Regions from separate parts of the Ihubacter massiliensis genome, predicted to be linked through region 2. Evidence: predicted binding sites of a transcription regulator. Region 2 holds the regulator's gene; each other region holds the start of a gene.
The links. The regulator HrcA, encoded in region 2, represses chaperone genes, less so after heat shock. The targets are predictions, from matches to a motif close to TTAGCACTCNNNNNNNNNGAGTGCTAA.
Positions count from the first base shown of each region.

Region 1: the regulator HrcA is predicted to act here: its motif matches at 4,622-4,648, upstream of clpB (ATP-dependent chaperone ClpB).
Region 3: the regulator HrcA is predicted to act here: its motif matches at 6,331-6,357, upstream of NIA71_RS14905 (co-chaperone GroES).

Region 1 covers NZ_JAMXVH010000001.1:3,714,285-3,725,056, reverse strand. Annotated here, with positions in the region: gene NIA71_RS17035 (DEAD/DEAH box helicase) at 1-1,408, opposite strand, end outside; gene clpB (ATP-dependent chaperone ClpB) at 1,931-4,522, opposite strand; gene NIA71_RS17025 (InlB B-repeat-containing protein) at 4,803-6,389, opposite strand; gene NIA71_RS17020 (DUF3842 family protein) at 6,687-7,103, opposite strand; gene NIA71_RS17015 (hypothetical protein) at 7,177-8,967, opposite strand; gene NIA71_RS17010 (efflux RND transporter permease subunit) at 8,942-10,772, opposite strand, start outside.
Region 2 covers NZ_JAMXVH010000001.1:443,703-454,474, forward strand. Annotated here, with positions in the region: gene NIA71_RS02025 (acyltransferase family protein) at 1-951, shown strand, start outside; gene NIA71_RS02030 (YeiH family protein) at 1,086-2,096, shown strand; gene NIA71_RS02035 (AAA family ATPase) at 2,116-2,745, shown strand; gene NIA71_RS02040 (LysR family transcriptional regulator) at 2,776-3,666, shown strand; gene NIA71_RS02045 (APC family permease) at 3,663-5,165, opposite strand; gene NIA71_RS02050 (AAA family ATPase) at 5,297-5,932, shown strand; gene hrcA (heat-inducible transcriptional repressor HrcA) at 6,283-7,329, shown strand; gene grpE (nucleotide exchange factor GrpE) at 7,319-7,900, shown strand; gene dnaK (molecular chaperone DnaK) at 7,964-9,841, shown strand; gene dnaJ (molecular chaperone DnaJ) at 9,916-10,772, shown strand, end outside.
Region 3 covers NZ_JAMXVH010000001.1:3,204,295-3,215,066, forward strand. Annotated here, with positions in the region: gene tsaD (tRNA (adenosine(37)-N6)-threonylcarbamoyltransferase complex transferase subunit TsaD) at 1-199, shown strand, start outside; gene abc-f (ribosomal protection-like ABC-F family protein) at 218-2,173, shown strand; gene acpP (acyl carrier protein) at 2,324-2,551, shown strand; gene NIA71_RS14880 (redox-sensing transcriptional repressor Rex) at 2,619-3,263, shown strand; gene NIA71_RS14885 (DUF362 domain-containing protein) at 3,331-3,501, opposite strand; gene NIA71_RS14890 (hypothetical protein) at 3,573-4,379, shown strand; gene NIA71_RS14895 (DNA-3-methyladenine glycosylase family protein) at 4,379-5,287, shown strand; gene NIA71_RS14900 (prepilin-type N-terminal cleavage/methylation domain-containing protein) at 5,342-6,199, shown strand; gene NIA71_RS14905 (co-chaperone GroES) at 6,405-6,683, shown strand; gene groL (chaperonin GroEL) at 6,707-8,347, shown strand; gene NIA71_RS14915 (IclR family transcriptional regulator) at 8,505-9,284, shown strand; gene NIA71_RS14920 (ferritin) at 9,357-9,869, shown strand; gene NIA71_RS14925 (AraC family transcriptional regulator) at 10,087-10,772, shown strand, end outside.

The DNA.
Region 1 (10,772 bases), 3.3 Mb from region 2:
CCCGGTCCTCGTCCATTTCATCCAGCCAGAGATGGTCCCGGTACTGCTCAGGAAAATACCGGCCCGCGGCCTGGACCGCCTTTCCCTCGGCGACCGTATCCCGGTACATCTGACTGACTTCCAGCTTTTGCAGCAGGTTGAACGTCTCCTTTTGCCCATACCGGCTTTCCGGGCGGCAGACAAACATGCCGTCCTCCTTATCCAAAAAGAAGCGGATTTGACATGGCTCGGGCAGATATTGTTCAGCAGCTTCAAGACCTGCAATCTCAGAAAATCCCTGAACGGCCGGAAGCACTGTGGCGCAAAATGCCTGCATATCTTTCTCTCCAATATGAAGAACTTCTCCTCCGTATCGGCCCGCTGCGCTGCACAGAGCTTCCATATGACTGCGAAATTCATCACTGCATCGTAATACCTGATCGCCGCTGATCAGAAAATTATCCTGCTCATTGCTGACCATCTGCACGTTTGGAATAGCCAGATCGTAGCCGCCCGCCGCAGATTTCACCAATGCCATTTCCAGTTTAGGTTCTTCTTCCGAAAACGTGATATACTTACTGTTTTTGTCGCTGACCTGGCAGGGTTCAGGCCACATTATAGAAAAGAAATCGGCCAAATTTTTATCCGTCAGGATCATCTTGCGCAATTTCTCCATTTCTCCATATCGCCTCGAGTATCCATATTGGCTGTCCCTTACAGATCGCTCCTGCAGACATTCTCTGAGAAAAATGTAAAATTTCTGCGCACGATCTGTAAAGGCGCTGATTTCATGGATAAATTCCAGATTTTTGCCGTAAGCCGTCGTTTCTTTCTTTTCTACGGCGCGGACAAAATCAACAATGTTTTTCAGTACATACATTCGTTTTTCCGTTCCGATTTTGAATTCCACCTGCCAGGGCGATCCAAAACTCTTATGAAGGGTTGGTGTTAAATCAATAGTACCGGTAATCTCTGCCTGAAAATATCTCGCCTTGTCCGTCATCGAGTAATGATAGATCATTTCTTGTATAGGAAAGGAAGACGAAAGCCGTCTTGAAAACGGTTCTTCCTGCTTCTGAAGTTCCTGCTGTAGGAAAAGGACGCCTGTATTTCCCTTGGCATCTTCCTGCTGCTGCCGGTACCTCAGGGCCAAAGCAACGCAGTGTTTACAGGGATATGGAAACTGGTTAACTGATGGGCAGGTGCAGCCATAGGAAAACATTTTATCGCTTCGTATAAACACGCTGGTCTTATACACCTTTCCGCTGCTTCCCAGAACTTCGCCCTTTACATGGACAGCGGGCGCTCCGCCGCCCTGTCCGAAGCTCTGAACTTCCAGGCTGCGCACATGTCCCTGTTCGTACAATTGTTTTCCTCTGGTGTAAAACCGCGCCAAGGTGCTGCGCTTTAATTGATCCAGTTCAAGCATCTATCGTCTATCTCCTATCTAAGATTATAATTCCAATCTATCCACGATAGATTTTATCAGTTTCCGCAGATAAAATCCAGCTTCAATCTGCTCTGATTGCGGGGAAATTAGCTTGGACAGGCAAAACGACAGGGGCAGTGCCAAATGGCTGCTCCAGGCGGCTGGACCTGGCCAGGCCTGACTGATCCGGGAGGTCCCGGAAGCCAAACCGGGAAAACGTTCGAAAACGTTTTATTTTTTACGCAAAGTTGTGGGTTTGCGGGGTCTGATGGTGGCCGGGAACGGTCAAAACTGCTTTAACACCGGTTGGAGAGGGCACAACCGTTGCAAATTGCGTAAATACTAGAATTTATTTTAAGTTTTTTACGAAAAAGCCCATGCCATCTAAAAAACGTGTGCATGATGGAATCCCGCAGTAGAAGGGAGCTGCCACATTGTGACAGCCCCTTCTTTGCATGGGCCCTGCCTGAGATTGGCTTCTTCCAATCGGTCCAGGACTCCAAGATTCCTATGCACACGTCTTTATTTTGTAATAAAGGTCAAAGCTTCACCGTCCGTACTCATCTCAACGCTGTCGCCGTCTTTAATATTGCCGCGGATAATCTCGCCTGCAAGCTCGGTTTCCACATGTTTCTGCAGGTACCGTTTGACAGGTCTTGCGCCATACGCAGGTGTGTAAGCTTCTCGGGCAATAAAGCTCTTGGCCGCATCTGTAAGGGTCAGATGGATATTCTTATCCGCCAGCCGCTTTTCAATATCCACCATGGACAGCTGGATAATTCTGCCGATCTGGTCTTCTGTCAGCGGCGAGAATACGACGATATCATCCACACGGTTTAGGAACTCTGGCCGGAAATACTTTTTCGTCTCGTCTTCAACCTGCTGTTTTACGCCATCGTCCACTGTGCCGTCGGCCTTGATTCCATCGATCAAATACTGGCTGCCAATGTTGGACGTCATGATAACAATGGTATTTTTAAAATCCACGGTCCTTCCCTGATTATCCGTCAAGCGGCCGTCGTCCAGAAGCTGCAGCAGGATGTTGAACACATCCGGGTGAGCCTTTTCAATTTCGTCAAAGAGGATCACGCTATATGGTTTTCTCCTTACGGCTTCCGTCAGCTGTCCCCCTTCATCGTAGCCCACATATCCCGGAGGAGCCCCTACTAATCTGGATACAGAGTGCTTCTCCATATATTCGGACATATCAATCCGCACCATATTGCGTTCCGAATCGAACATGGCTTCTGATAATGCCTTTGCCAGCTCGGTTTTGCCCACGCCGGTGGGTCCCAGGAAGATAAAGGAACCGATGGGTTTGCTTTCGTCCTTCAATCCGGCCCTTGCCCTGAGCACGGCTTCTGCTACTGCATCCACCGCCGTATCCTGGCCGACGACTCGTTTGTGCAGCGTTTCCGGCAGACGCAGCAATTTTTCCCGCTCCGATTCCACCAGTCTGCTCACCGGGATTCCAGTCCAACCTGCAACGACTTCTGCAATCTCTTCCTCGCCGACTTCTTCTTTCAGAAGACGGTTTTCCTTGGCCTCGTCAGCCTGCTCCTTTTCGTCTTCCAGCTTCTTTTCCAGTTCGGGAAGGGTTCCGTATTTCAGCTGGGCCAGTTTTTCCAAATCGTAATTTCTCTCAGCCTCTTCAATCTGAAGTTTAACTTCCTCGATCTGCTGCTTGGTCCCCTTGGCCTCAGTGATGGCCTTCTTTTCATTTTCCCACTGAGCCCGCATAGTAGCGCTTTCATCCTTGAGCTGGGACAATTCTTTTTCCAAATGATCCATCCGGGCCTTGGAAGCGTCGTCCGTCTCTTTACCCAGCGCTTGTTTTTCAATCTCCAGCTGCATGATCTTTCGTGAAATCTCATCCAGCTCGGCCGGCATGCTGTCGATCTCGGTCCGAATCTTCGATGCCGCCTCGTCCATCAGGTCGATGGCTTTATCCGGCAAAAACCGGTCCGTGATATAGCGGTCGGAAAGGGTCGCGCAGGCAATCAGCGCATTATCCGTGATTCGCACACCGTGATGAATTTCAAAGCGTTCTTTCAATCCTCTTAAAATTGAAATGGTATCCTCTACCGTCGGCTGGTCCACCAATACTTTTTGGAAACGCCGCTCCAGAGCTGCATCTTTTTCAATGTACTTTCTGTATTCATCCAACGTGGTCGCGCCGATGCAGTGGAGTTCGCCTCTGGCCAGTTTTGGCTTGAGCAGGTTGCCTGCGTCCATCGCGCCTTCCGATTTGCCGGCGCCTACAATGTTATGGATTTCATCGATAAACAGCAGGATCCGGCCTTCCGATTTTTCGATTTCATTCAATACGGCTTTCAGCCGCTCCTCAAATTCACCTCTGAATTTGGCGCCTGCGATCAGCGCCCCCATATCCAGGGCAAAGATGGTCTTATCTTTCAGCCCTTCCGGCACATCGCCGTTTAAGATACGCTGGGCCAGGCCTTCTACAACGGCTGTCTTGCCTACGCCCGGTTCGCCAATCAGCACCGGGTTATTCTTCGTTCTTCTGGAAAGGATTTGGATGGTGTGGCGGATTTCCGCGTCCCTGCCGATTACCGGATCCAGCTTTCCCTCTTTTGCCATTTCCACAAGGTCACGGCCGTATTTGTTCAATGCATCATAATTATCTTCTGGGTTCTGGCTGGTTACTCTCTGGTTGCCTCTGACTTTTTCCAAGGCCTCCAGGAATTTGTTTTTTGTAATGCCGTACTTCTTGAATATCTTGGAAGACGGCGTCCCTTTTTCTTCGAGGAGGGCCAGGTACATATGCTCTACGCTGACATATTCATCCTTGAACTCCTCTGCGATTTTTTCCGCTTTCATCAGGATCTGAGAAAGCCGCCTGGACGAATACATGTTGTCGGCTCCGCCGGTTACTTTCGGAAGCTTTTCCATCTCTTCCTCTAAATCCCCAATAACAGCCCCAACATTTATTTCCATGAACTTGAGAAGTTTCGGGATAAGCCCGTCCTGCTGCATGATTAGTGCAAGGTGCAGATGCTCTGCCTCAAGCTGCTGATGTCCTTCTTCTATGGCGATATTCTGGCAATCCATAATGGCCCCCTGGGCATTTTGCGTATATTTTTCTAAGTTCATTTATGTTCACCTCCGCGCCTGTTAACTTTAGTATTAACAAGGATAATTTATCTTACACCTATATTGTAATCCTGCATGAGCAAAAAGTAAAGAACTTTTTTAGCACTCACCCGAGTAGAGTGCTAACAATTTTATTGTTCGACTACCTCCCATAGGAGTACGCATGATCCAGGCTTATTTCGTTAAGGTTAGTAATCCTTTCCATCAGCCGTGTAACATAAAAAGGCTGGAGCTGCCGCACCAAGCAATGTGAGCAGCCCCAGCTTTCATTTTGTAACCCTTAGTTTCCTTTTTTTCTTGCAGCATCTTTTATCGCCAGCCCTGTTATCACTGCTTCTAAAAGCGTCAACAGCCCGATAAGCGCAGTCCACGGATCCGCCAAAATCATAGGCAGGTTCATCTCAGCCGTCAGTATAAAGATCATAATTGCACAGATAGCCGCAAATGCGCTGCCTGCCTTAAACATGCCTTTGCTCTGCTTTTTGCCTGCCAGAACATATACGCTCATCAAAGCTGCCAAGACTGCGAAGATCAAGTTGAGAAATGCCCAGCCGCTTTCCTTGGATATCCCCGCGGCCATCGGAACCTGACTGTCCTGGATGGAGACAGCGGCCGGGGCCGTTTTATCCTGCGAGTCAGCGCTGCCCACAGCTGCATCCGCCGTATTTGTATTCACCGAAGCATTCCGATTTGCCCTTGTCTGAACGGCGGATTCTGCTGTATTCCCTGCAGCTCCCTTCTTAACGTACTCGTTCTGCTGCCGTTCTCCGGCAGAGGATTGCTGCTGTTGGGTTGAAGACGTATTCTCCTCACCTTTATAAAACTGTTCCACCTCTTCTTCAAAGTGAGCCGTATAGGTCTGTGTTTCATAAACGCTGTCATCATTCTTTTGCGGGTTAAAGCCTGCTTCTTTGCTTACTTCTTTTCCGCTCTCATCAGTCCAGTTGATAAAGCGGAAGCCGGAGTTGGCACTGGCAGCAACGCCTTTGGTACTGCCGCTGACTGCTTTCACCGATTCAGCCTCACGATCCACCGTACCTGCGGTTTCATCAGAAGATCGATAGCGGATCGCAGCCTCCGTTTCTTCAAATTCCGCTTCAATATGCAGATTTCCTTCCACTTTACTGTCCGCTGCAGGCAGCCCTTTTACAGGATCCCATCCCGCAAACTGATATCCCGGGTCAGGGTCGGCTCCGGGCAGCTTTGTTACCACATCTCCGAAAAGGGTTCCATGAGCAATGTCTTCAAAATACGTCTTACCAGTCAATTTTCCGCCGCCTCTGGGACTGACGCGGAATTCAATGGAATGTAAAGCTGTTTCCACCGGCGGATTATATGGGCTGACCATAATACGAATCGTCGAATCCGCATCAAAATTAGTAAATCCGAACCCATTGCTATAATTAACGAAAGCCTGATTATTTTTGTGTACATCGATGGCATCGCCCGGTGCAAAACGTACATCCTTTTGTCCCCATTTTCCATGAGCCGTGTTGAGCAGTGTCATCTTTACGTTCATGTCTCCGTTTCCGGTTTGATTTTTTGCTAGCAGCCATACACCGAAAGAGGTAATCTTTTCGGTGGTTTTTTTCTTCATTGTATAGCTGCGGCTGCCGCTTTGCTTTAACACATAATAGTGATCGTAGGCGGGATCAACGATATATTCGATGGTATAATAACCGACTTCTTTCGAATCCGCCTGTCTGCTGCTCTTATCCTGTGTTCTTTCCGTTTTCTGTTGTTCCGCAGTCGACGCTTTTTCAGACCCGCCTTGGGATTCCGCGAAAGCCATCGTCGTCATCTGAGCGAACAGAAAGCATACGATGAGCAGGCTGTATGCGATTCGAATACCTTTTCCTTTTTTCATGAACAAAATCCTCCCTATGTAAATGGAAATACTCCCTTGTTTTTTACGTTAAGGTTATTATAATTGTTCAAGGTTACATTTCGATTACATTTAATGTAACCAATATTTTCTAATACCATCGCTGTTCATCCCTGTTGATGCTTGCTGCCTTGAGCCATACAGCCTGTATTGCTACTCCTCTGTTCCCCGAAAATCCATGGTCTGACACATCTCCTAAAGTCTTCCTTCAAACTAAAAAAGCCCCGCAGTGCAGGGTTTTTCTATGATATTCAGTTTTTCCAGGCAGCGGCCTTCTCCTCATTCCTGTTCCTCAATATACCTCCTGATTGCTTCAATGGCATGGTCGATATGTTTGCCCAAAGGAACATCTTCGACGCTTACCACATGGATATGACAGCGATTGATGGGTAGAAGCACTTTATAGGTATGGCTGCCGCCGATGGCAGAGGCCATAGCCGGTGTCAATTCACCCATCATAGAGTTGGCATTGAGTATTCCAATTACTCCTACCACAATATCAACATGCTGCATATTGTGGACAATAGCATTTTCTCCTGTGGCGCCATCATCAGCGCCTGCCCGCAGCATCTGGCCGGTAGCAACTGAATTGGTGCCCAGCCCGATCACATGTGCTGCCGGCATCGCTGCCTTTATCTTTTCAACGACGGCCCTTCCGATACCTCCGCCCTGTCCGTCTACTACTGCAATTACCATATCGTCTCATTCCTCCCGCATTTATTGACTTTTGTGTAATTTTAACACACTTGCGGCAGCAAAAGCAATTCTCTTACTCGATCTCGTCGGTTTTATAGATAAATTTTACGGTACCTTTGGTCTGTGCCTGTTTGCCGGCAAAGCTCTGATAATCGGATGCCGCCTTCTGCAAAGCTTTCAGACGATCGACTACCTTGGAAAGATCTCCGTTAAAGGCTTCTGCCAGTTTATCCACCCCGTCGCTCTTGAACTTGGAAATGCCCCCGGCCAAATCTCTGGCTCCCGTCGCCAAAGTACCGGCACCGGCATTTACTTTTTTGGCCCCTGCATTCAGATCGCCTGCACCATCGTTAACTCGATGGGCCCCCTTTTTTAAATCGGCAGCTCCGTCTTTTAAAAGTCCTGCGCCCTCGCAGGCCTTTGTAATTCCTGTATTCAAGTCTTTGGCGCCGCTGGAGAGATCGGTCAGGCCGTTTTTCAAGTCCTTTGTTCCCGCCGCCAGCTCTTCCGCGCCGTCACTCAAGGCTGCCACGCTGTCTTTCATCTTTGCACTTTCACTTGTCAGCCCTGATACAATGCTTTTCTGGCCGTCTATGCTCTTCTGGAGGGCGCCTTTCGCCTGTGCCAGCGCTGTCTTCTCCCCATCGCTCAGCTTACTTGCATCGATCTTGTTTAATGCGGCCAGTGCAGCTTCATCCGCCTGTATGGTTCCCGGCTGACCCTGCGCTCCTTGAATTCCCGCCGATACTTTGCCTACGGCTTCCTGGAGCTTACCCGGGATTTGGCCGATCCCTCCTTTCAGCCGGCCGGCACCTGACTCCAGATCGCCTGCGCCTTTCAGAAGCTGATCGGCGCCTGTCTGCAGCCGGGCACTTCCATCTTTGGCCTCCTTCAGTCCATTCCCCAACTGCTCCACTTTTTCTTTCAGCGTCCCCGCCCCTTTGTACAAATCCGTTGTCCCTTTGGAAAGCGTCCCCGCCCCTTTCGAGAGATCACTGGTTCCTTTGGCCAGATCGCCCGCTCCGCTCTGGAGTTTTTCAGCGCCTTCCTCCAGCTGAGCTGCCGCTGACTGAAGCTGATCCAGCGCAGCTTTCAAGTCGTCCATGGAATCAATTCTTCCCAAATCCAGATCATCCAGTAAGCTGCTTGAAGCAACGGTCATGGTCCCGCCTAATGCAAACTTTTCTGCCTGACAAGTCACCTCCACGTAATCTGGTATAACAACCTCCGTATCTTTCAGCTCCAAGCTTTGAGCAAGTCCCGGGAGCGCATAGCCAACAACCATGGATTTCTGACCGTCGTTGATCACCTTGCCGTTTTTCACCTCCACCTTGCTGAAAATATCGTTATCCAAACTCATGCCGGTCATCACCACAAAAGGAACGTAGACGCCGTGCAGCTTTTGGTTGTTGGTATAGTCAAAGCGAATTTTTACCTTACCGCTTTTTCCGGCAATTTCCTTCGATGTGACAGCCTTATCATTCAAGTAGTAGCTGACCTTCATTTCGACGGGCAGCTCCTTTTTTATTTTTCCTTGATAATAAATATCCTTACCCTCCGCTTTCCAGGTTCCCTTGCCGTCTTTTTGATCAAAGGACTCGTCGCCCTTAACGTTTTCAATTTCTTTCAGTTCCGTATAGTCTTTGATTAGACTGAGCTCACCAGCGTTCTTCAGCCATTCGCTGACGATAATTTTACTGGCATCTCCATTTTCGTCGGCCATGACATACACGGTTTCCTCCTTGGAAATTAAGGCGTCATCCGTTTTTTCGGCGGCAAAGACCGGAGCGGTGCTGCCTGCTGCCGCAAGGACCAGGCTCAGTATCACAGTCAGGATTCTAGTTTGCCTCAAGTTTCTTTTCATTTTCTGCTTCCTCCTTTGAATGCTTAAAGCCCATGCTGGTGCTGCATATGATGCGGTGGAATAAAACCAGCATTGCAGGCAGAATAAAGATTACAACCATCATGCTGATCAGAGCCCCTCTCGCCATCAGGCCGCACAGAGAGCTGATGATGTCAATATCCGAATAAATGCCAACGCCGAATGTGGCCGCGAAAAAGCATAGCGCGCTGACGATGATTGACGGAATGGAAGTGCTGAGTGCAATCCGCACAGCTTCCTTTTTTTCCCTTCCCAGCTGCAGCTCTCGCCTGAATCGAGTGGTCATCAGTATGGCGTAGTCCACCGTCGCCCCCAGCTGAATGGTACCGATGCAGATGGATGCGATGAAGGGAAGGCGGGTGCCAGTGTAAAATGGAATTCCCATATTGATAAAGATCGCCAGTTCGATGACAGCCACCAGTATGACCGGCAAAGAGGCCGACTTAAAATTGATGGCGATGATCAGGAAGATGGCAATGATGGAAATCAAGCTGACCACCTTGAAGTCGTGGTTGGTGATGGAAATCAAATCCTTGGTGCATGGAGCCTCGCCGATGACCATGGCTTTGGGATCATACTTCTCCGTAATCTGGTTAATTTGCCGGATCTGTTTATAAACGGCTCCCGTTGCCACCTTGTATTTGGAATTGATAATCATCAGCTGGCGGCCGCCCTCCTGCAGTTCATCCAAAACGCTGTCCGGAATCATATCCTTTGGTATGGCCGGTCCCATCACTGAGTTAAAACCAAGAACAGTATTTATGCCGTCTACCTTCTCAATCTCTTTTGTCATCCGGTCGGCAGTCTTGGCACTAAGGTTGGCATCGGCCAGAATCATATAGGTGGACCCCATATCAAACTCTTTTTCCAGCTTTTCATTGGCTGCAATACTGTCCAGATTCTTTGGCAGGCTGGCATCTAAATTGTAATAGACATCGGTCCTGGTATATCCGATCAGGGCCGGTACCAGCAAAATCAGGAACAGAAGGCCAAAGAGGCGGGCATGGCGTATGATAAAGGCTGCCGGCCGGTTCATTTCCGGTATGATTTCCCTATGCATAGTTTTTTGAATCAATTTATCGAATACCAGAATCATGGACGGAAGAATGGTGACGCTGCCGATGACGCCGAAAATAACGCCCTTGGCCATTACGATCCCCAGGTCCAGCCCCAGCTTATAGGTCATAAAGCACAAAGCGATGAAGCCGGCGATGGTGGTGATGGAACTGCCCGATACCGAGGTTATGGTATGGGCGATTGCCTGGGACATTGCCGCCGGTTTATCTCCCGGCAGTTTTTCACATTCTTCCTGGTAACTGTGCCACAGGAATATGGAATAATCCATGGTTACGCCCAGCTGCAATACTGCGCTGAGGGCTTTTGTCACATAAGAAATTTCCCCCATAAAGTAATTGCTCCCCAAATTGTACAGAATTTCCATACCAATTCCCAAAAGGAATATAATTGGAATAATATACGAATCCATACAGACACCCAATACAACAGCAGCTAAGGCAACTGCAATCATGACATAAATTGGTTCTTCATGCTCCGCCAAATCTTTGGTATCCGTCACAACAGCTGACATTCCGCTGACAAAGCATTGTTTTGCGGATAAATGGCGGATTTCCCGTATGGCGTCCATGGTCTCATCGGCGGATGTGGACGTGTCAAAAAAAACTGCCATCAGAGATGTATCGCCTTTTTGGATGGATGCTTTATACTTATCCGGCAGAATCTCCATGGGAACGGACGCATCCAAAGCGGTCTCGTAACTGATGACCGAG
Region 2 (10,772 bases):
GGAGGCGTAGTATATATTACGATAAACGTCTTTGTAATGCAGGCATTTGTTTTTCTTTCCGGCTATTTTTCAAAAAAACCGCAGAGAGCCAGGGAAACGGCATTTAAAACTTTTCTTTTTCCCTATATTGTACTGGTACCGTTTTTTTTCGGTGTCCGCTACCTGATCAATGGGGGTGCCCATCTGACCTGGATCGATCCGCCGCTGGCCCTTTGGTATTTGGTGGCGCTGTTTGTCTACCGATTTTTTCTTGTGGACTTTATTAAAAGTAAATATATTGTGCAGATCAGCATCATCATCTATCTTATCGCCGGACTGATTCCATGGCTGGACGGAACTTTGGCCGCAGGGCGGGTAGTCAGCTACTTCCCGTTCTTTATGCTTGGATATTTCTGCCAGAAAGAACATATCGCCAAGATTCAGAGTCTAAAAAACTGGCATTGCGTAATTTTGGCAATCGTTCTTGTCGGCATTAATATTCTCTTGGCATATAAATGTCCCGTATCCGTTGAATTTTATCTTCTCCGCGGACCCGGAGCCGCCTTCGGACTCACCTGGTATTTAGACATCATAATGCGGATCGCAGACTTCATTATCCCATGCGCATGGATCGTTCTCATGCTGAATATCCTGCCCAAGGGAAAGAACTATTTGACCTACGTAGGCATGAACACCATGTCTGTTTACATTCTCCATTTGATCGTCCGCCAGCTGGTGAAAAAGTTCGATCTGCCGGACCCCAACATGTTTGTTTATTATATCTGCCTGTTTGGATTGGCATCCTTATGTGTTGTGGTATTTTCCAGCCCGCCGATTTCAAAAGGGTATAACTGGATCTTCGATTTTCTTTATGACAAGGTTTATCTCAGCCTAAAGAAATTTATAAAATGGATGCTGGGGATCGAAACGAACCGGGATAAGGCGTTGAAGGAGGCGGAAAAAGAGAAATAAATTTGCTATGCCTGTTAGAGATTATCATAAATACATAACAAATAATTATTAATATATAAATAAATATAATTTCAAATTATTTATATTTGATGGTATGATACTAGAAGAAAAAGAAAGTGAGGTACTTATCAACTATGGAATTTTTTAAAAAAACCGGTCCAGGCATTCTTCTATGTTTATGTATCGCGATTCCCTCTTGGTTTCTCGGCAGCCTGGCACCGGTTATAGGCGGTCCTGTTTTCGCAATTTTAATCGGTATGGTCGTGACTCAGGTACTTAAGAAAAAGGAACCCTTTAAAATAGGGGTTGCGTTTACATCGAAGAAGATCCTTCAGTATGCAGTCATACTGCTGGGCTTCGGTATGAATCTTTCGGATATATTAATGCAGGGAAAACAATCGCTGCCGATTATTGTCTCCACCATTACCACGTCCCTTATTATTGCCTTTGTTATGTACAAAGCGCTGAAGATGCCTTCAAAGATCTCCATCCTGGTGGGGGTGGGCTCTTCCATCTGCGGCGGATCTGCCATAGCGGCCACTGCGCCGGTTATTCGGGCGGACGATGAAGAGATCGCCCAGTCTATTTCCGTAATTTTTCTTTTCAATATTATCGCGGCATTGATCTTCCCCACCCTGGGCGGGATTTTAGGCCTTACGGATCAGGGATTCGGACTGTTTGCTGGTACTGCGATCAACGATACTTCTTCTGTTACAGCGGCAGCTACTGCATGGGATGGCATGCATGGGAGCAATACGCTGGATACAGCGGCGATCGTAAAATTGACACGGACGCTGGCAATCATTCCAATCACATTGATCTTAGCTTTATATCAGACTAAAAAAGCAAAGAATGCTTCCGACGGATCCAAGGTAAGCATGAAAAAGATTTTTCCTTTTTTCATCCTGTTCTTTGTTCTGGCTTCGGTGATTACTACGGTATTCAGTCTTCCCGCAGCAGTTACCGATCCGATTAAGACATTGAGCAAATTCTTTATCGTTATGGCCATGTCCGCAATCGGACTCAATACCAATATTGTAAAATTATTTAAGAACGGGGGTAAACCGATTCTTATGGGCCTTTGCTGCTGGATCGGAATTGCAGGCGTCAGCCTCTTACTGCAGCATGTACTCAATATATGGTGATTTGGAAAGCGAGGGTAATATGAATAACTATGTGATTACAATTGGAAGACAGGCAGGCAGCGGCGGATCGATTCTTGGGCGCAACCTGGCAAAGCATTTTGGATTTCATTACATTGATAAAGATTTGATTAAAAAAGCAGCCGAAGAGCTCAATGTCCCAGAAGAGGAGCTGGCGCGGATGGATGAAAAGGAATCCATTGCTGACCGCCTTCTCCTTCAGACTGGAGGGTATCCAATGGCGTATATGTCGGAGGATTGGAAGACTTCCACCGGCGAAGATGTCTTCAAAACAGAATCCAAACTCATCAGGCAAGCGGCTGAGCAAGCTTCTTGTGTAGTCGTTGGACGCTGCGGATCCTTCTTATTTACAGGATATGAAAAACATATAAGCCTGTTCTTATACGCGGAGGAGGAAGCGCGCGCCCGGAGATTGGGCGGCCATCTGGGAATGGCTGATGAAAAAACCATAAAGATGATTCGAAAGCTGGATAAAGAACGAGCACGCTATGTCCGTACTTACACGGGACAGGAATGGCAGGACCCCACCAGCTATGATCTGACCATTGATACAGAAAAACTGGACGATCAGCAGCTTATGGACGTAGCGATTCATTATATTTGCTGCAGATTTCCTGAGCTGAAAAAATAGCTGGGGATCATAAGGAAAGGAAGGACGGTTATGCTGGATTTTAGACTGAATACGTTTCTGACTGTATGCAAATACATGAATTTTACCCGTGCGGCGGAAGAACTTAATATCACCCAGCCTGCGGTCTCTCAGCATATCCGATATCTGGAGGAACTGTTTGAAGTTAAATTATTTGATTATCATAACAAAAAGATCAGCCTGACAGAGGCCGGAACCTTTCTGCAAAGCACGGCGACGACGATGGTTCATGATGTGATGCATCTGCAAGACAAGCTGCGACAGTTGCAGGGAGAAAAAAGAGAGCTGGTATTCGGTGTGACCTTAACAGTGGGAGAATTCGTAATTCCGGCGCCGGTCGCCAGCTATTTGAAGGCCCATCCTGAGGCAGCTGTTCACGTGACCGTTGCCAACACTCAAGAGCTGCTGAAAAAGCTTAATGACGGGCAGATTGATTTTGCACTGGTAGAAGGCTTTTTTGCCAAAAGTGAATATGACTCCAAAGTCTATTCCAATGAACCTTATATTGGGGTATGCGGTCCCTCGTATCAGCCTGCGAAAAAAATGATGCGGATCGAAGATACTTTTGATGAACGGATTATTGTGAGGGAGGAAGGCTCCGGGACCAGAGAAATTTTCGAACGTTACCTTGAAAGCCGCAATTTTTTAATCAGCGATTATAAAAGTATATTGGAAATTAGTAATATCAACGCTATTAAAGCCTTGGCCGCGGCTGGATGCGGAATTACCTTCCTCTATGAGGCAGCGGTAAAAAAAGAGCTGGAAACAGGAGAACTGATAAAAATTCCTCTGCTGGATTTCGACCTTACACACGACTTTACATTTATCTGGCGAAGAAACAGTGTTTTTTCGCCAGACTATATTGAGTTGTTTCAACAGTTAAAAGATGCCAGAGAAGGCTAACATACAAAGGAAAACAGATATAGTGCTCCAACTCCTATGATGGCACAGATTACGGACAGGCGCCAGATCCGGTATTCCCGGTCCATCTTTGCCTGTTCTGCATCAGAAGGCACATCAAACTCATGGTCAGTAAAGAGAAATTCGGTTTTCTCTTTTTTCGTTTGCGCATTTTTTTGCAAACCATTTCTAGCGAAAAACAGAACCAGGCCAGCTAAGGACCACATAATGCCAGCAGCGATGGCTTCCGGGGAAAGCTGTGTCATTAAAAGTAGATAAACGGCAATACTGGCCCCTGCGCCTGCGGAAAGGCCGGGCGTGCGGAAAGGCCGGGAAAGATCCGGGTATTTTTTTCGAAGCCCCAGAGCCGACAGCATGCCGATCACATAATAAAGAAGGGTCGCAAAGAGAGACAGGGAGGCGATATAGGTGATGGAACCAGTTGATACTAAAAGGATCATCAAAAGGCCTAGGCAGATCAAAGCGATAAAAGGGCTCTGAAAGCGGGGATGGATTCTCCCCAGAATGGGAGGAATTGCGTTATCTCTGGCCATGGTGAACAGATAACGGGCCGGCGCGGCAATGGCGGCGTTGAGGGTGGAAAAATCACCGCCAAAGGTAATCCCCAGGCATAAAAGTATCAGCGGGAGCCCTACGATTCCGGCTGTTTTCATGGCGTGAGCATAAGGCGCATCTGCAGTCGCCAAAGCTGCCAGGCTGTCAACAGGCGTGATGCTGACCAAGGCCCATTGGAATAATGCCGTTACAATAAAGACGATGAACGGCGCTAAAAACAAAGCGCGGGGCAGATTGATCCGGGGAAAACAGATCTCCTCTCCCATGGCACAGCAGGTTTCAAAGCCGGCAAAGCACCACCAGATCATGGCTACACATGGGAAAAAGTCTTTAATAGAAAGGCTGTCGCTAGCTGTGGATATGGAAAAAGAATCCAAGTGGAAGACCGGCAGCATGGTGATAAACCAGATAATAGTGATTCCCCAAAAAAAGAACAAAAAGCCATTTTGCAGCCTGCCGCTCATCTCCACTCCGCGGACAGCAAGGACAACGAAGAGTAAGATGGCAGCAGAGGCGATCACCGGATCGCTGAAGGGCAGCGAGAATCCCAACGCTTCGAAAAGCGTACGCAGATAGAAACTGAAAGCCAGCGCCTCCCCGCTGGCAACTGATACCATGGAGATGATAAAGTTCCAGCCGGCCAGCATCCCAAAGGGCCTTCCAAGTCCAAGGGATGCGTATTGGTAAGTTCCGCCGGCAAAAGGCAGCGCTCCGCCCATTTCGGCATAGATCAGAGCCGGGTAGATACTGATGATGAGCGCGGTTAAAGTGGCGAAAATCACTGCCGGACCTAGAATGCCGGCCGCGCCGGAGCCGACTGTAAAGAGGCCGACGCCGATGACGGTTCCTACTGTGATTGTAACGGACTCGCGCATGCCGAAACATCGTTTCAGTGATGCGGTTTTATTGATATGTAAGTCTTTCATAATTCAATCCTTTCATTATAGCTTCTCTTTTTATGCTATGTAAAGTCAGAAAATTGGTGTTTGCCTTTGACGAATGGAAAATAAAGGAGTAAAATAAAGAAAAAGCACTGTTTGGAAAGTGGGGTGGAATCATGAATAATTATGTTATTACCATCGGCAGACAGGTTGGCAGCGGAGGCTCGGTTCTTGGAAAAGCTATCGCAGAGTATTTTGGATTCAGCTACATTGATAAAGAGCTGCTGAAAAAGGCAGCTGAGGAGCTGAACATTCCACAAGAGGATCTTGAAAATCTAGATGAACAGGAGTACCGGGTAGGAAAGTCTCTGTTCCAGTCCAGCATTTACAATTTGCCCTATATGACAGATGCATGGCTGGTACCGACGGGGGCAAATCTCTATCAGATTGAATCGGAGCTGATCCGTCAGTCGGCAGATGAAGGGCCTTGCGTAATTGTGGGACGGTGCGGATCTGATTTGTTCCGCGGCTATAAGAAGCATGTAAGCTTTTTTCTCCATGCTGACGAGGATGAAAGATTGGAGCGGCTGGAAAACACCCTGGATTTTTCCCACGAAAAATCACTGAAAATGATCGAAAAGGCCGATAAGGCAAGAGCGCGGTATTACAATACGTATACCGGAAGGAAATGGCTGGATCTGACCGGATACGATTTGTGCATCGACACCGGAAAACTGAGTGATGAGCAAGTGAAAGAAATCGCAGTAAACTACATTTGCACCAGATTTCCCGAACTGAAAAACAGACTTTAATACTACCGTCAAAGGACGGGCCGGGCTTGCGGCCCGGCAGGATTTATGGACATGAAATATTACACCAGGCAAGGGACTGCCGCATGAGGCAGTCCCCTTTTTGCGGAGTGCCGCCGGTGTTACTTTATCAGTTTACATCAAACTTGTGCATGTTCAGCCCGTGCGTCCTCAATTTTCGCCTCGAATCCCGGCCGATGGGAAATCGGGTCAGCCCATTTAATTTTCGGGAAAACCCAAAGAAAAAATTTCAAGAAATTTTTTAAAAGAGTGTTGACAATACTACATAAGAGTGGTAAATTTAAACTGTAATTAGCACTCACTTATAAAGAGTGCTAACAGGAGGGGCTATCATGGATTTAAGTGAAAGGAAACTGAAAATATTACAGGCTATTATCAGCGACTTCATTAGAACAGCAGAGCCGATCGGTTCCAGAACACTTTCCAAAAAGTTCGACTTGGGGATAAGCCCGGCAACGATTCGAAATGAAATGGCTGATCTGGAAGAGATGGGATATCTGACTCATCCCCACACATCAGCAGGTCGTGTTCCCTCTGAGCTGGCATATCGTCTTTATGTAAACGATATGATGAAAAAATATGAATTGAGCGAAGATGAAAAAAATGCCATTGCAAGCAAGCTTTATGAAAACGTGACGGAACTTGAAAAAACGGTACAGCACGCAGCGAAAATTTTATCGGATATTACCAATTTAACGTCGTTCGCCCTGACACCGTCGCCGGATGAAGATACATTAAAATACATTAACCTGCTGCCGGTAGACGAACATACCGTTGTTCTGATGATCGTTTCCCACAGCGGTAAGGTATCTAACACAGCCCTCAAGCTGAAGGTACCTTATACAGAGGATGGTCTGGAGCTTTTAGCCAAGACCATGACTTATAATTACCGAGGCAAGACCATCAGCGAAGTACTTACCTTAGATATTATCGAAAGCTTTGAGACGGATATCGAAGCCATGAGCACTTTGGCAAGGAAGGTCGTACCTAACTTCATCAAGACCCTGGAAGATATGCTCAACGTCAACTTGTACATGGATGGACTGACCAACATCTTTTCCATTCCTGAGTACAATGACTTGGATAAAGCAAAAATGTTTCTGGAAATGCTCAATAAAAAAGAGGACTTTACAAAGACATTGATCAACCGGGAGAACGGTGTAATCATAACCATTGGAAAAGAGAATGCCGAAGACATCATGCAGGATTGCAGCCTGATTACCGCCACTTATCATGTGGATGGAAAGCTGGCCGGCAAGATCGGCGTGATCGGGCCCACGCGGATGCGATACGGGCAAATTACTTCGGTCGTTGAATATTTGACGGAGAATATAAGCAATACGTTTAAACTGTCAGGAGGAGGTAAGGATGACGACTAACGAGCAAAAAGAACGCGAAATGGCTGAAGAAATAGCCGAAGAAAAAAAGGAGCAGCAAACAAAGGAAGCTGAAGCGTCCTGCGATGACGAAGCAAAAAAGGAAGAAAACCAATCCCAGGAAGGCGAGGAAGCGGAGAAACAGGAAGAATGCAAGGAACCTGAGGAGGACGAAGGTTCCCGCTATATGAGGTTGATGGCTGATTTCCAGAACTACAAAAAACGGGTAGAAAAGGAAAAAAGCGATATCTATTCCTATGCCAATGAAAAACTGGCGATTGAACTTCTGGCCGTCCTCGACAACTTTGAGCGGGCGCTGGAGCATAATGCCGATGACGCAAGCTTTAAAGAAGGTATGGAAATGATTTTCAAACAGCTTTTCGATGTGCTTGAAAAGGCAGGGCTGAAAGAAATACCTGCCCTTGGAGAAGAGTTTGACCCTAACTTCCACAATGCGGTGATGAATGAAGAAACCGATGAATATGAAAGTGGTAAAGTTTCCGGCGTCATGCAGAAAGGTTATACGCTCAACGGCAAAGTCATCCGCCCGTCCATGGTGAAGGTGGCCAGCTGATTAAAAGGTTAATGTTTAAAAATTTAAATACATGAGAAATACAATATAAAAGGAGAGATTAACATGGGAAAAGTAATAGGTATAGACTTAGGTACAACAAACTCGTGCGTAGCAGTATTAGAAGGGGGAGAACCTGTCGTAATTGCCAACGCAGAAGGAAACAGAACCACTCCATCCGTAGTTGGCTTTGCCAAGAACGGTGAAAGATTGATCGGTGAAACCGCCAAAAGACAGGCCATCACCAACCCGGACAGAACCATTGCTTCAATCAAGCGATACATGGGTACTGACCACAACGTAGAAATTGACGGTAAAAAATACACACCGCAGGATATTTCCGCAATGATTCTGAGCAAACTGAAGGCGGATGCGGAAAGTTATCTGGGCGGTACAGTAACAGAAGCCGTCATCACAGTTCCCGCTTACTTTACTGACAGCCAGAAGCAGGCTACGAAAGATGCAGGTAAGATCGCCGGACTTGATGTAAAGAGAATTATTAACGAGCCGACGGCTGCTTCCTTAGCATACGGTCTTGATAAAGATGAAGCGCAGCATAAAATCCTGGTATATGACCTGGGCGGCGGCACATTCGACGTTTCCATTCTGGAGCTGGGCGACGGCGTATTCGAAGTACTGGCTACAAACGGAAATAACAAACTTGGCGGCGATGACTTTGACGAAGCCGTGCTCAATTATCTGGCAGATACATTTGCGAAAGAAAATGGCATTGATTTGAGAAATGACAAGATGGCGCTGCAGAGATTGAAAGAAGCTGCTGAAAAAGCGAAGAAAGAATTGTCCAGCGCGCAGACCACCAATATCAACCTGCCGTTCATCACTGTAAATCAGGACGGACCGCTGCACATGAACATGGACCTGACAAGGGCCAAGTTCGAACAGCTGACCGCCGATCTGGTTCAGAAGACCATCGAACCAATGCAGAAAGCTATGAACGATGCCGGTGTTAACAACAGTGATATTTCCAAAGTAATCCTGGTCGGCGGTTCCACCAGAATCCCGGCTGTACAGGAAGCAGTTAAGAAAGTGACAGGAAAAGACCCGTTCAAGGGAATTAACCCGGATGAATGCGTAGCCATCGGCGCTGCTATTCAGGCAGGCGTACTGACCGGTGAAGTAAATGACGTACTGCTGCTGGACGTAACTCCGCTGTCCCTTTCCATCGAAACATTGGGCGGCGTAGCGACCAAGCTGATTGAAAGAAATACAACGATCCCCACCAAGAAGAGCCAGATCTTCTCCACAGCGGCGGATAATCAGACAGCTGTCGATATCCACGTCATGCAGGGGGAACGTGAAATGGCGGCCGGAAACACCACATTGGGACGCTTCCAGCTGACCGGTATTCCTCCGGCTCCCCGCGGAGTACCTCAGATCGAGGTTACCTTCGACATCGATGCCAACGGAATCGTAAATGTACACGCAAAGGATATGGGTACCGGCAAAGAACAGAGCATTACCATCACTTCTTCCACAAAACTGTCCGACGATGAAATTCAGTCTAAGGTAAAAGAGGCTGAACAGTACGCGGAAGAAGACAAGAAGAGAAAAGAAGAAGTTGAAGTTCGCAACCAGGCAGAAACGCTGGTATATGAGACAGAAAAGAACCTGAAAGAAATCGAAGGAAGTCTGTCAGAAGAAGAAAAAAATGCAGTAAACGCAGCTAAGGACGATCTGTCCAAGGCGCTTGAGGGCACCAACATCGACGAGATCAAGGATAAAACGGAAAAACTTACTGAACAGTTCCACGCTATTTCAGCTAAGATGTACCAGCAGGCACAGCAAAACGGCGGAGCAGGCGGCGCGGGATTTGACCCCAACATGGGCGGCCAGGCAGGCGGCGGCGCAGAAAGCGGCCCTGCAGGAGACAACGTAGTAGACGCTGACTATGAAGTAGTGGATGAGGACAAGAAAGACAACTAATCCAACTCTGACAGAGCACTCCTTTTACAGGGAGTGCTCTGCCCGAGTATAATACTTAAAGTGAGGAAAAGGCTATGGCAGAGAATAAGAGAGATTACTACGAAGTCCTTGGACTGCAAAAGGGCGCCAGCGATGATGAAATCAAAAAAGCCTTCCGAAAGATGGCCATGAAATATCATCCGGACAAAAATCCCGGGGACAAAAAAGCCGAAGAACAGTTCAAACAAGTCAATGAAGCATACAGCGTTTTATCCGATCCTGAAAAGAAAAGCAAGTACGACCGTTTCGGACATGCAGGAGTAGATCCCAATGCCGGATTCGGCGGTGCGGGCGGCGGTTTTGGAGGCTTTGGCGCGGGCGGCTTTGAGGATATCTTCGATATGTTCGGAGGTATGTTCGGCGGAGGCGGCTCCCGACAGAGGCGGAGAAACGGCCCCATAAAAGGTAATGACCTGCAGAAAGCGATGACCATTACCTTCGAAGAAGCTGCTTTTGGTACAAAGAAAGAAATACAGATTAATAAATATGTGGAGTGCGAGACCTGCAGTGGCACCGGTGCACAGCCCGGTACTTCAAAAAAGACCTGCGGCAAGTGCGGAGGAACCGGAGAGGTTCATACGACACAGAGAACACCGTTTGGTACATTCCAGAGCTCATCCCCATGCCCGGACTGCGGAGGTACCGGACAGATCAACGAGCATCCGTGCGGCGACTGCGGCGGAACTGGGAAAGTGAGAAAGTCTGTCACCATTTCTGTGGATATTCCAGCCGGCGTTGACAACGATTCGGTCATATCCATCAAAGGACAGGGCGAACCGGGCAGCAACGGCGGCCCCAACGGAGATTTGTATGTTGTATTGACCGTAAGGCCGCATAAACTATTTGAACGAAAAGGCCAGGATCTGTGGCTGGAAATTCCCATCACTTTCGA
Region 3 (10,772 bases), 2.8 Mb from region 2:
GGGGGGCGTTGCTGCCAACAGCAAGCTGCGGAGCATGATGGAAGAGGCGTGCCGCAGGCAAGGCATCGCCCTTTATTATCCGTCGCCGATCCTATGTACGGACAATGCTGCAATGATCGGCTGTGCAGCGTACTACAAATATAAATCCGGGATCACAGACGATCTGACGCTGGATGCGATCCCCAATTTACCATTATAGACAGATAGGAAAAGAAAGATGATTATTTTATCAGCAAAGGATTTGACCAAGGCTTACGGCGTCGATGTAATCCTGGAGAACGTCTCTTTCCATATCAACGAAGGAGACCGGATCGGCATCATCGGAGCCAACGGGGCCGGTAAGACAACTCTGCTTAAAATCCTTTCAGGTGAACTGAACGCGGACATCGGTGATTTTTTTGTGTCTGCGGACACTACTATTGGATACTTGAAGCAGAGCGATAACTTTCATTCGGAACATACCGTCATGGAAGAGGTAGAGGCCATCTTTTCGGGAATGGAACAAATGGAGCAGGACATGCTCGCCCTTTCCGCCGAAATTTCCAAGAAAGCTGAGAGAGGCGAATCAGGTCCGCAGGTGGACCGGCTCCTGGAGCGATACGACCGGATGCAGGAAGAATATCGGGATCAAGGAGGATATAGCTACAAGAGCGAAATCAACGGAATTCTCAGCAGCATGGCCTTTGGAGAAGAGTTTTATCACAAAAAGATTTCCACATTGAGCGGCGGAGAACGGACTCGCCTGGCTTTGGCGTGCCTGCTCTTAAAAAAACCGGATCTGCTGTTTTTGGACGAGCCCACTAACCACCTGGACATCGGTACGCTCAAGTGGCTGGAACAATATTTAAAATCATATCGAGGGACGATTTTGCTGGTTTCCCACGACCGTTATTTTCTGGATCAAACAGTCAACCGCATCTTCGAAGTGGAACATCACAAGCTTTATACATATGAAGGCAGCTACAGCAGCTATGCCGAGCAGAAGAAACAGCGGCGGGAAGCGCAGATGCGCAAGTATCAGCAGCAACAAAAAGAAATCGCCCGCCAAGAAGAAATTATCCGGCGTTTCAAGCAGCACGGCACCGAAAAATTGGCCAAGCGGGCCGCTTCCCGGGAGAAACGGCTGGAGGCGGTAGAAATGGTAGACCGCCCGGAAGCATCGCGAGGCAGAATGAAGCTGCAGTTCCGGCAGAATTTCAAAACGGGAAACGACGTGCTGGAAGGGGAAGGCCTCTCCAAAAGCTTCGGCTACGGTTCCAATGAAAAGCATCTCTTTGAAAAGGTGGACTTTGATATCAAACGGGGTGAAAGGATTTGTATCGTGGGGCCAAATGGCGTGGGAAAAACTACGCTGCTAAAAATCCTGCTGGGCGATCTTTCACCAAATTCCGGCAGGCTGAAAGTGGGCCACAACGTGGATTTCGGCTATTACGATCAGGAACAGCAGCTGCTGGGCGGAAGCAATACGGTACTGGAAGAATTGCACGACGCATATCGGCTTTATACGGACACGGAGCTGCGCTCCATACTGGGAAGCTTTCTCTTTCAGGGTGATATGGTATTTCTTCCGGTAAGCGCCCTCAGCGGCGGCGAAAAGGCGCGGTTGTCGCTGCTGAAGCTGATGCTGTCAGGAGCCAACACCCTGATCATGGACGAGCCAACCAACCATTTGGACATTGAATCCAAGGAAGTCTTTGAGGACGCGCTGCTGGATTTTCCCGGAACCGTTATCGTGGTTTCCCATGACCGGTACTTTCTCAACAAAATTCCCACCAGAATTTTTGAGCTGGGCCGGGAAGGCATCACGGCTTTTTTGGGAACGTATAATTATTACGTGGAAAAGAAGCAGGAGATCGAATCCGGCAAGAAGTATCTGGAAGAGCTGGCCGGAAAAGAGGAAAAACCCCAGGAGGAAAAACTTTCCGTCAATGAGCAGCGCCGCCTGAAAAAGGAAGAAGAGGCTCGAAAAAGAAGGCTTGCAAGACAGCTTGCACAGGCGGAAGAGAACATTGAAGCCCTGGAAAGCAGGATTGCATCCATTGAGGCACAGCTATGCCGGGAGGAAGTGATGACCGATCCGGAGCAGCTGAAAACCTTGAGCAAAGAGCTGGACGAGGCCAAGGAAGAGATGGCCGGCGAATACGAAAGATGGATGGAATTGCAGGACATCTAACGGAAGTTGGACGATCCGATGGAAAAAAAGTTAAAAAACGGTTGCAATATAAAGAACTGTCTACTATAATAAGTTTGAGTTATTTGCGGATAAACTTTGCAATGGGCAAATATGATAAACCGGTAATGTTTAACTGAATGGAGGTATATTATGGTTTTTGATAAGATTAAGGGAATTATTGCTGAACAGCTGGGCGTTGAAGAGGATGCGGTAAAGACAGAAACCCATCTGATGAAAGATTTGGAAGCGGATTCCCTGGATGCAGTTGAGATCATTATGGCGATCGAGGACGAATTTGACATCGAAGTTCCCGATGAAGACGCAGAAAAATTCCAGACTGTAGGCGATATTATCAAATATGTCGAGGAAAAAGCGTAAGACAGCAGATCAGGAAAACCCGTCGCAAGGCGGGTTTTGCAAATTATAAGGTAATTGAGGAAGTGGAATGAAAAAAGATACGAAAATATCAAATGCGGTTATCAAGCGCCTGCCCAGATATCGACGATATCTGAAAGAATTGCAGAAAAAGGGAGTCGATAAAATTTCTTCCAATGAATTCAGCAGCTTGATCGGATACACGGCTTCGCAGATCCGTCAGGATCTCAATAACTTCGGCGGTTTTGGACAGCAGGGATACGGGTACAACGTTGAGGGCCTGTATAATGAGATCAGCGCCATTTTAGGCTTGGATAAGGAATATAAGATGATTATCGTTGGTGCCGGTAATCTGGGCCAGGCCATTGCTAACTACACCTATTACTACAAAGCAGGCTTTGTGGTTTGCGGTATTTTTGATATCAATCCAAGGCTGATCGGTTTGAAGATCAACGATATTGAGGTTATGGATTATGAGAATATCGTAGAATATGTGGAAGAGAACCAAATCAACATTGGGATTATCTGTACGACCAAGGACAGCGCTCAGGAGGTTGCGGACAAACTTTGCTTTGCCGGAGTCAGCGGCCTTTGGAATTTTGCTCCGGTAGATTTGGAAGTGCCGGACCATGTAGCCATTGAGAATGTGCATCTGAGCGACAGCCTGCACTCTCTGGCGTACCATATGAACCGCAATACTACGGAAAATATATAACAAAAAATAAATAACCGTTTCTTTATGCAAGAAACGGTTATTACGTATACAAATTATTATGTATAAACTAAGCTTCTACTGGAGCGTCAACTGGGCAAGCGCCTGCGCATGCGCCGCAGTCAATGCACTTATCAGCGTCGATTACATAGATTCCGTCGCCTTCAGAGATAGCTTCCGTCGGGCACTCACCTGCGCATACTCCGCAGCTGATGCAAGCATCTTTAATTACATAAGCCATTGTAACAACCTCCTTTAATGTTTATCTTCACGATACATCTGATTATAACAGAAGGGTATGGAGAATTCAAGATGAAAGTTTACGCACTTGTGGGCAAAAGTGGAACAGGAAAGAGCTTCCAGGCCCAGAACCTATGTAAAGAATTAAATATTGAGGGTATCATCGATGATGGACTCTTTATTTATGAGAATAAAGTTATGGCCGGTATATCTGCCAAAAGGCGGTCTACAAAAGTCGGGGCAGTCAAAACGGCCCTATTTACTAAGGAGGAACACCAGAAGGAGGTGGCTGAAAGCATCCGTAGAACACCTCCGCAAAAGCTTTTAGTAATTGGCACTTCCGATGAGATGGTTAAACGAATTGCAAAGAGACTGGCACTCCCGCAAATATCGGAGACCGTGTATATAACGGATATCACTACGGAAGAGGAGCGGGCGATTGCCCACAAACAGCGGCATGAAATGGGACAGCACGTTATCCCTGCTCCGGTTTTTCAGCTCAAGCGTCAGTTCTCCGGTTATTTTATGTCGCCGCTGCGCATCTTTCGCGGATGGAGCGCCAATAAGGGCGGGTTCGCGGAAAAATCCGTGGTGCGGCCGACTTACAGCTATCTGGGGGATTACAATCTGTCGGACAAAGTATTCAGCGATATTGTGGAATGCGTGGCGGCCCGGATGGAGAGTGTGGACGATATCCTGCGGGTGATGACAATCACGGCTATGGAAGGGGTGGAGCTGACGGCATTGGTCAATATGCGCTACGGATTTAACATAGTGGCTCAGGCTGCAGCGCTACAAAAAGAAGCGACCCGGCAGATCGAAGATATGACGGCTTTCAATGTAAACCGCTTTGATATTGAAGTAAGAGGTCTGAAATAATGAGGCAGGTCAGCATAGAAGGCATACGCGATTTTGACCTGGACCATATCTTTGATTGCGGGCAGGCATTCAGGTGGAACCGCCGGCCCGACGGAAGCTATGCCGGTATTGCAGGCAGACGTATTGCTAATCTGCGATTTGATCCCTGCCAGCAAGGGGGCCGGCTGATACTTTCAAATGTAACGGATGAGGATTTTAATGGATTTTGGAAGGACTATCTGGACTTGGGCCGGGATTATGGCGCCATCAAAAAAGAATTGGCGGCAAAGGATCCCGTTATTGGAAGAGCCATTGGTGCAGGACAGGGAATTCGCCTGCTGAGGCAGGACAAGTGGGAGACACTGATTTCGTTTATCCTTTCTCAAAACAACCATATTCCAAGGATTAAAAAATGTATTGAAGCTTTGTGCTGTCAGTTTGGGGAAAAGGCCGGCCAGCTGGACGGAGAGGTCTACTACACCTTTCCTGCGCCGGAGACTCTGGCCTGTCTGGAGCCGGAAGATTTGGTGGAATGCCGGCTGGGCTACCGGGCAAAATACTTGATCGGCACCGCCAGAAAAGTGGCCGCAGACGGATTGGAGCGGCTGGAAACGATGGGGGCGCCGGATGTATCCGCTGCGGAAGCCTTTGAATATGTGACCAGCTTTCCCGGTGTGGGGCCCAAGGTTGCAAATTGTATTTTACTTTTTTCCATGGGCAAGTACGATTGCTTTCCGGTGGATGTGTGGATGAAAAAGGTAATGAACGATCTTTACGGGCTGGAGTCAGTGAAGGAGATCAGTGATTTTGCGGGCCGTACCTATGGCAGCTACGGCGGAATCGCCCAGCAATATTTATTCTACTATGTTCGCCAAATCAGCCGCAGGCAATCCGCGGATCCTTTGACTCTTGAGAACCGCAGGAAATGAACCTTTGCCGGGGGTGTTCATTTTTTAAATTTGTGGTAAAATAGATGCGAACGGTTGAAAGAGAACGATAGAAACATCGCCGGGCTGATTATGATCGCGTGGATTTTTCCGAAAGAGGCAGGATTTGATATGGAAAGAAGGAAAGATAGTAGAGGCTTCACACTGGTCGAAGTGATAGTGGTGCTGGTAATCTTGGCCATACTGGCTGCGATTTTGATTCCGGCATACACTGGATATATTAAAAAGACGGAAAAGACAAAATGCGCCATTCAGCGGGGTGATCTGGAAAAGAAGTTTATTGCTATGTTTAATTATGATCCTCAGATACGCAGCTGCACTACGACCGCAGATGTGATAAAGATTACTGGTACCAATGTGGCAAAGTACATGCTGGATAACGGATATTATGAAGGTGAAACCAAATGCCCGGTATATGATCAGGATTATGAGTTTAAGTTGATTCCTTCCGGCGCCGGCTATCGGGGCGAGTTTACCTGCGGGTGCGCAGCGGATGAGTTCAGTAAGTTTGCTGCAGCGGTGAAGAAGGCTGCGGAAGAGCTGAATAATAGCGGCAAGGATAGCGAGCTGATTAGGAATGTCTATAAGGCCTACGGAAGCCTGCCTAAGGTCAGCGAGACAGAGCTTGCCAGCACAGGCTATGATGGAAAAACCATGTACTGGCGTCCTTATCAGTTGGGTAACGGGAATATCATATATTTTGCAAATTTATCCCCATATTCGGAGGGGAACCCCCAGGGTTCCTGGAATGCAGGGATCATCAAAGTGAATGGAGAAGTTTATAGTACAGGCGGAAAAGAAACCAATATAGCAGACGCTAAGAATTACAAAGGCAAAGACATTGATCACTTTGTTGATGAATACTTAGCGGGAAAAGGATTTAAGAAAAAATAAAATCTGATTTAAGGCGGCAGCTGAACGGAGAAGAGTCCGGGCAGCCTGCCGCTTTTCCTTTCTTTAAAAAATCTTTAGCAAAAAACCAAAAAAACCTGTTGACAACTGGGACTGAAAGTATTAAATTATAGTTAGCACTCGTAAAGAGTGAGTGCTAACAAATCGTAGATAATAAAATAACTATAAAAGTGAAGGAGATGAAACTATGAGTTTTGGAATTAAGCCTTTGGGCGCACGTGTGGTTATTAAAAGATTAGAAGCAGAAGAAAAGACAGCCAGCGGCATTGTACTGCCTGGTCAGGCGAAAGAAAAGCCTCAGATGGCGGAGATCGTTGCAGTGGGACCTGGGACAGAAGAAGAAAAGATGGAACTGAAAGCAGGAGACACAGTGATCTTTTCCCAGTATGCCGGAACAGAGATCAAATATCAGGGTGAAGAATACACGATCTTAAACCAGAGAGACATTTTAGCAACCGTGGAGTAATTAGGAAAGGTAGGTAATGAGGAATGGCAAAAGAATTACATTATGGTGAGGACGCCAGAAGAAAATTACAGGCAGGCGTTGACAAACTTGCAGATACAGTAAAAATTACGTTAGGACCAAAGGGAAGAAACGTTCTTCTCGATAAAAAGTTCGGATCACCGCTGATCACCAACGACGGCGTGACTATCGCAAAAGAGATCGAGCTGGATGATGCTGTTGAAAACATGGGGGCTCAGCTGGTCAAAGAAGTTGCGACAAAGACCAACGACGTCGCTGGCGACGGTACGACTACAGCGACACTGCTGGCTCAGATCATCATTAAAGAAGGATTTAAAAATGTAGCAGCTGGCGCAAACCCAATGGTACTGAAAAAAGGAATCCAGGGAGCTGTTGATGTGGCTGTGGATGAAATTCAGAAGATTTCCCACGAAGTGGACAGCAAAGAAAGCATCGCGCAGGTTGCATCCATTTCCGCTGCTGATGACCAGATCGGCGCACTGATCGCAGAAGCGATGGAAAAAGTGGGCAAAGACGGCGTTATCACCGTAGAAGAAGCAAAATCCATGGGAACGACGCTGGACGTAGTAGAAGGTATGCAGTTTGACAGAGGCTACCTGTCCGCATATATGGTAACTGATACAGAAAAGATGGAAGCTGTTTTAGAAAACCCCTACATCTTACTGACAGATAAGAAAATCTCCAACATTCAGGAGCTGCTGCCAATCTTAGAGCAGGTCGTACAGCAGGGAAGAAAACTGATGATCATCTGCGAAGATCTGGAAGGCGAAGCGCTGGCAACCATCGTTGTCAACAAGCTGAAGGGAACCTTCGACTGTGTAGCTGTTAAGGCTCCTGGCTTCGGCGACAGAAGAAAGGCCATGATGGAAGATATCGCTATCCTGACCGGCGGTACAGTAATCTCTGAAGAAGTTGGCTATGATATTAAGGAAGCTACCCTGGATATGCTGGGTACAGCCGCAACCGTTAAGGTTGACAAAGAAAACACCGTAATCGTAGACGGAGCAGGCGATGCCAGCGAAATCGAAGCGAGAGTTCATCAGCTGAAAGCGCAGATCGAAGAAAGCACTTCAGATTTCGATAAAGAAAAGACTCAGGAAAGACTGGCAAAACTGTCCGGCGGCGTAGCAGTAATCAAAGTAGGTGCAGCTACCGAAACAGAACTGAAAGAAAGAAAGCTGAGAATTGAAGATGCTCTCAACGCTACAAAAGCGGCAGTTGAAGAGGGTATCGTTTCCGGCGGCGGCGTAGCGCTGGCCAACGCAATTCCGGCAGTGGCAAAATATGTGAAAGACCTGGCCGGCGATGAAAAGACTGGTGCAGCAATCATCCAGAGAGCTCTGGAAGAGCCGGTTAGACAGATCGCAGAAAACGCTGGATTCGAAGGCAGCGTAGTTGTTGCTAAAGTTCTTACCAGCGACGCGGGCGTAGGCTTTAACGCAGCTCACGAAGAATATGAAAATATGATCGACGCAGGTATCGTAGACCCTGCTAAGGTTACAAGATCAGCCCTGCAGAACGCGGCATCCGCTTCCGCAATGCTCCTGACAACAGAAGCAGGCGTAACAGATGCTCCTGCAGAAGAAGGCGCGGCAATGCCTCCAATGGGCGGCGGAATGCCGGGCGGTATGCCGGGAATGATGTAAGCTGACATTTCCAAAAGAATAGTTTCGAGCAGTCTGCCCAGCAGACTGCTCTTCCTTTTCTCAAAAGAAAAAAAGCTCCCCAACCTTTTTAACTGTGGTATAATAGACCCAAACTTGAATTTGCAACGTTATCACAGTAATGCGAGGAGGTGGATTTATGACAAAGCCTTCGACCCACGATGATAAAGGCGTACAATCTGTGGATCGAGTGCTGGACATGATTGAAGTTTTAGCAGAGGAACAGGAGGGCCTGGGTGTTACCGAGCTGGCAAACCGTGTGGGACTCCATAAAAGTACGGCACATCGACTTTTAGCGACGCTGACGAGAAGAAATTACATAGAAAAGACAGAATCGGGCACTTACAAGATCGGACTGAAGCTGATTGAGGCGGTCAGCTGCTACATCAACAGCCTGGAGCTGCAGACCGAGGCCCGGCCCTATATCGTACAGATTACATCCCATTTGGGATTGACCTCCCATTTAGGCGTACTGGACGGAGATCAAGTAGTCTATATCGAAAAGATGGATGTGGTTTCCACGGTGAAGATGTATTCCCAGATCGGACTGCGAATGCACGCCTATTGTTCATCTTTGGGCAAATGTCTTCTTTCCAATTACTCAAAGGAGGAGTTGGAAGACCGAATGAAAAACTGCAGCTTCATTAAATTTACGCCCAACACCATTTCCAGCATGGAAGAACTTCATGAGGAAATGACCAAGGTACGCAGGCAAGGCTGGGCTATGGATGATCAGGAATTTGAGATCGGGCATCGATGTATTGGAGCGCCTATCTACGATTATCGTGGTGATATCATTGCTTCTATCAGCGCCAGCGGAGATGTACGTGTACTGACAGATGACCGCATTGAGGACACGGCTGCCTATGTAAAGCAGGTGGCACTGGAGCTGTCGCGGAGCATGGGCTATGTTGAATAAATTTGTTACAATTTAAAAAAATGTGGTATACATATAAGAGTAGTGACATTTGTAAGATAAGGAGGAAGCGATATGTTATCAAAAAAAGTAGTAGAATTGTTGAACGACCAGGTGAATAAGGAATTTTATTCTGCCTATCTGTATCTGGATATGGCGAATTATTATAAGGATGAGAATCTGGACGGTTTTTATAACTGGTACAAGATTCAAGCACAGGAAGAGCGGGATCACGCTATGCTTTTCATGGAATATCTTCAGCAGAACGGCCAGTCCGTCACATTGGAAGCGATCGGCAAGCCGGATAAGGAATTCAAGGAATTTATCGATCCTTTGAAAGTGGGTGCGGAGCATGAACGGTATGTAACCGGCTTGATTCATAACATCTATGATGCCGCTTATCAGGATAAGGATTTCCGGACCATGCAGTTCCTGGATTGGTTTGTAAAAGAACAGGCTGAGGAAGAAGATACGGCTGACAGCCTGGTTCGTAAGTTTGAACTGTTTGGCAGTGATGCTAAGGGCCTGTATATGCTGGACAGCGAACTGGCGGGCAGGACATATAACGCGCCGTCACTGACGCTGTAAAAGACTGCATAAGTGCTTTGGATTATATAAATTTATTGGATGATACCTGCTCTAAGCAACTTCTTAATCATGAGTTTTTTCATGGTTGGTGAAGGCGCTTAGAGCTTTTTTCTAGAAGGGTGTTCACAATTCTGATTTCCAACTGGGCATTGCAGGGAAAGCCCAAGCGTGATTCATTTGATATAATAATGACACAATCAAACAGGAGGTAAACAATATGCACGCATGGGAAGCAGTTCAAAAATCTGTCGATTACATTGAGGAACATTTACAGGAAAATATACGGGCAGAAGTTTTAGCTGAAATAGCTGGATTGTCACCATTTTATTTTCAAAGATTGTTTAAGCGGCTGGTAAATAAACCGCTGCAAGAGTACGTCAAACTGCGGCGTTTGGCAGAAGCGATCGATACACTAAATACAGGGAACCCGCGGATTTTAGATGTGGCGTTAGACTATGGCTTTGCCAGTCATTCAAATTTTACCAGGGCCTTTAAGGACACCTATGGGATTACACCAGAGGAATATAAAAAACATCGACCGCTTCTCAATACTTTTGTAAAACCGATTCTTTCTTTGGGTTATGAAATGGCGGATGAGGGTGTTCCTCTAATCGTTGAAAATATCATTTTAGAAATACGCAGAGAACACCTTGACACTCCGGAAGTTTATCTGGGTCTTTCAGCAGATGTTTCCATAACGGCACAAACACCAGTTGGAGAAAGGACAGGCATAGATGTACCAGGACAGCTTTGGATTAGTTATCATAAAGAAAAAAAGGCAATTGATCAATATATTCATCCGAACATTGAATTGGGCATGTCATATTCCGCGGATGAGGAAAAAGAAACATTTTCCTATTTTGCAGGGGGACTTGCCAAAAACATTCCGCAAAAGCTGAACGG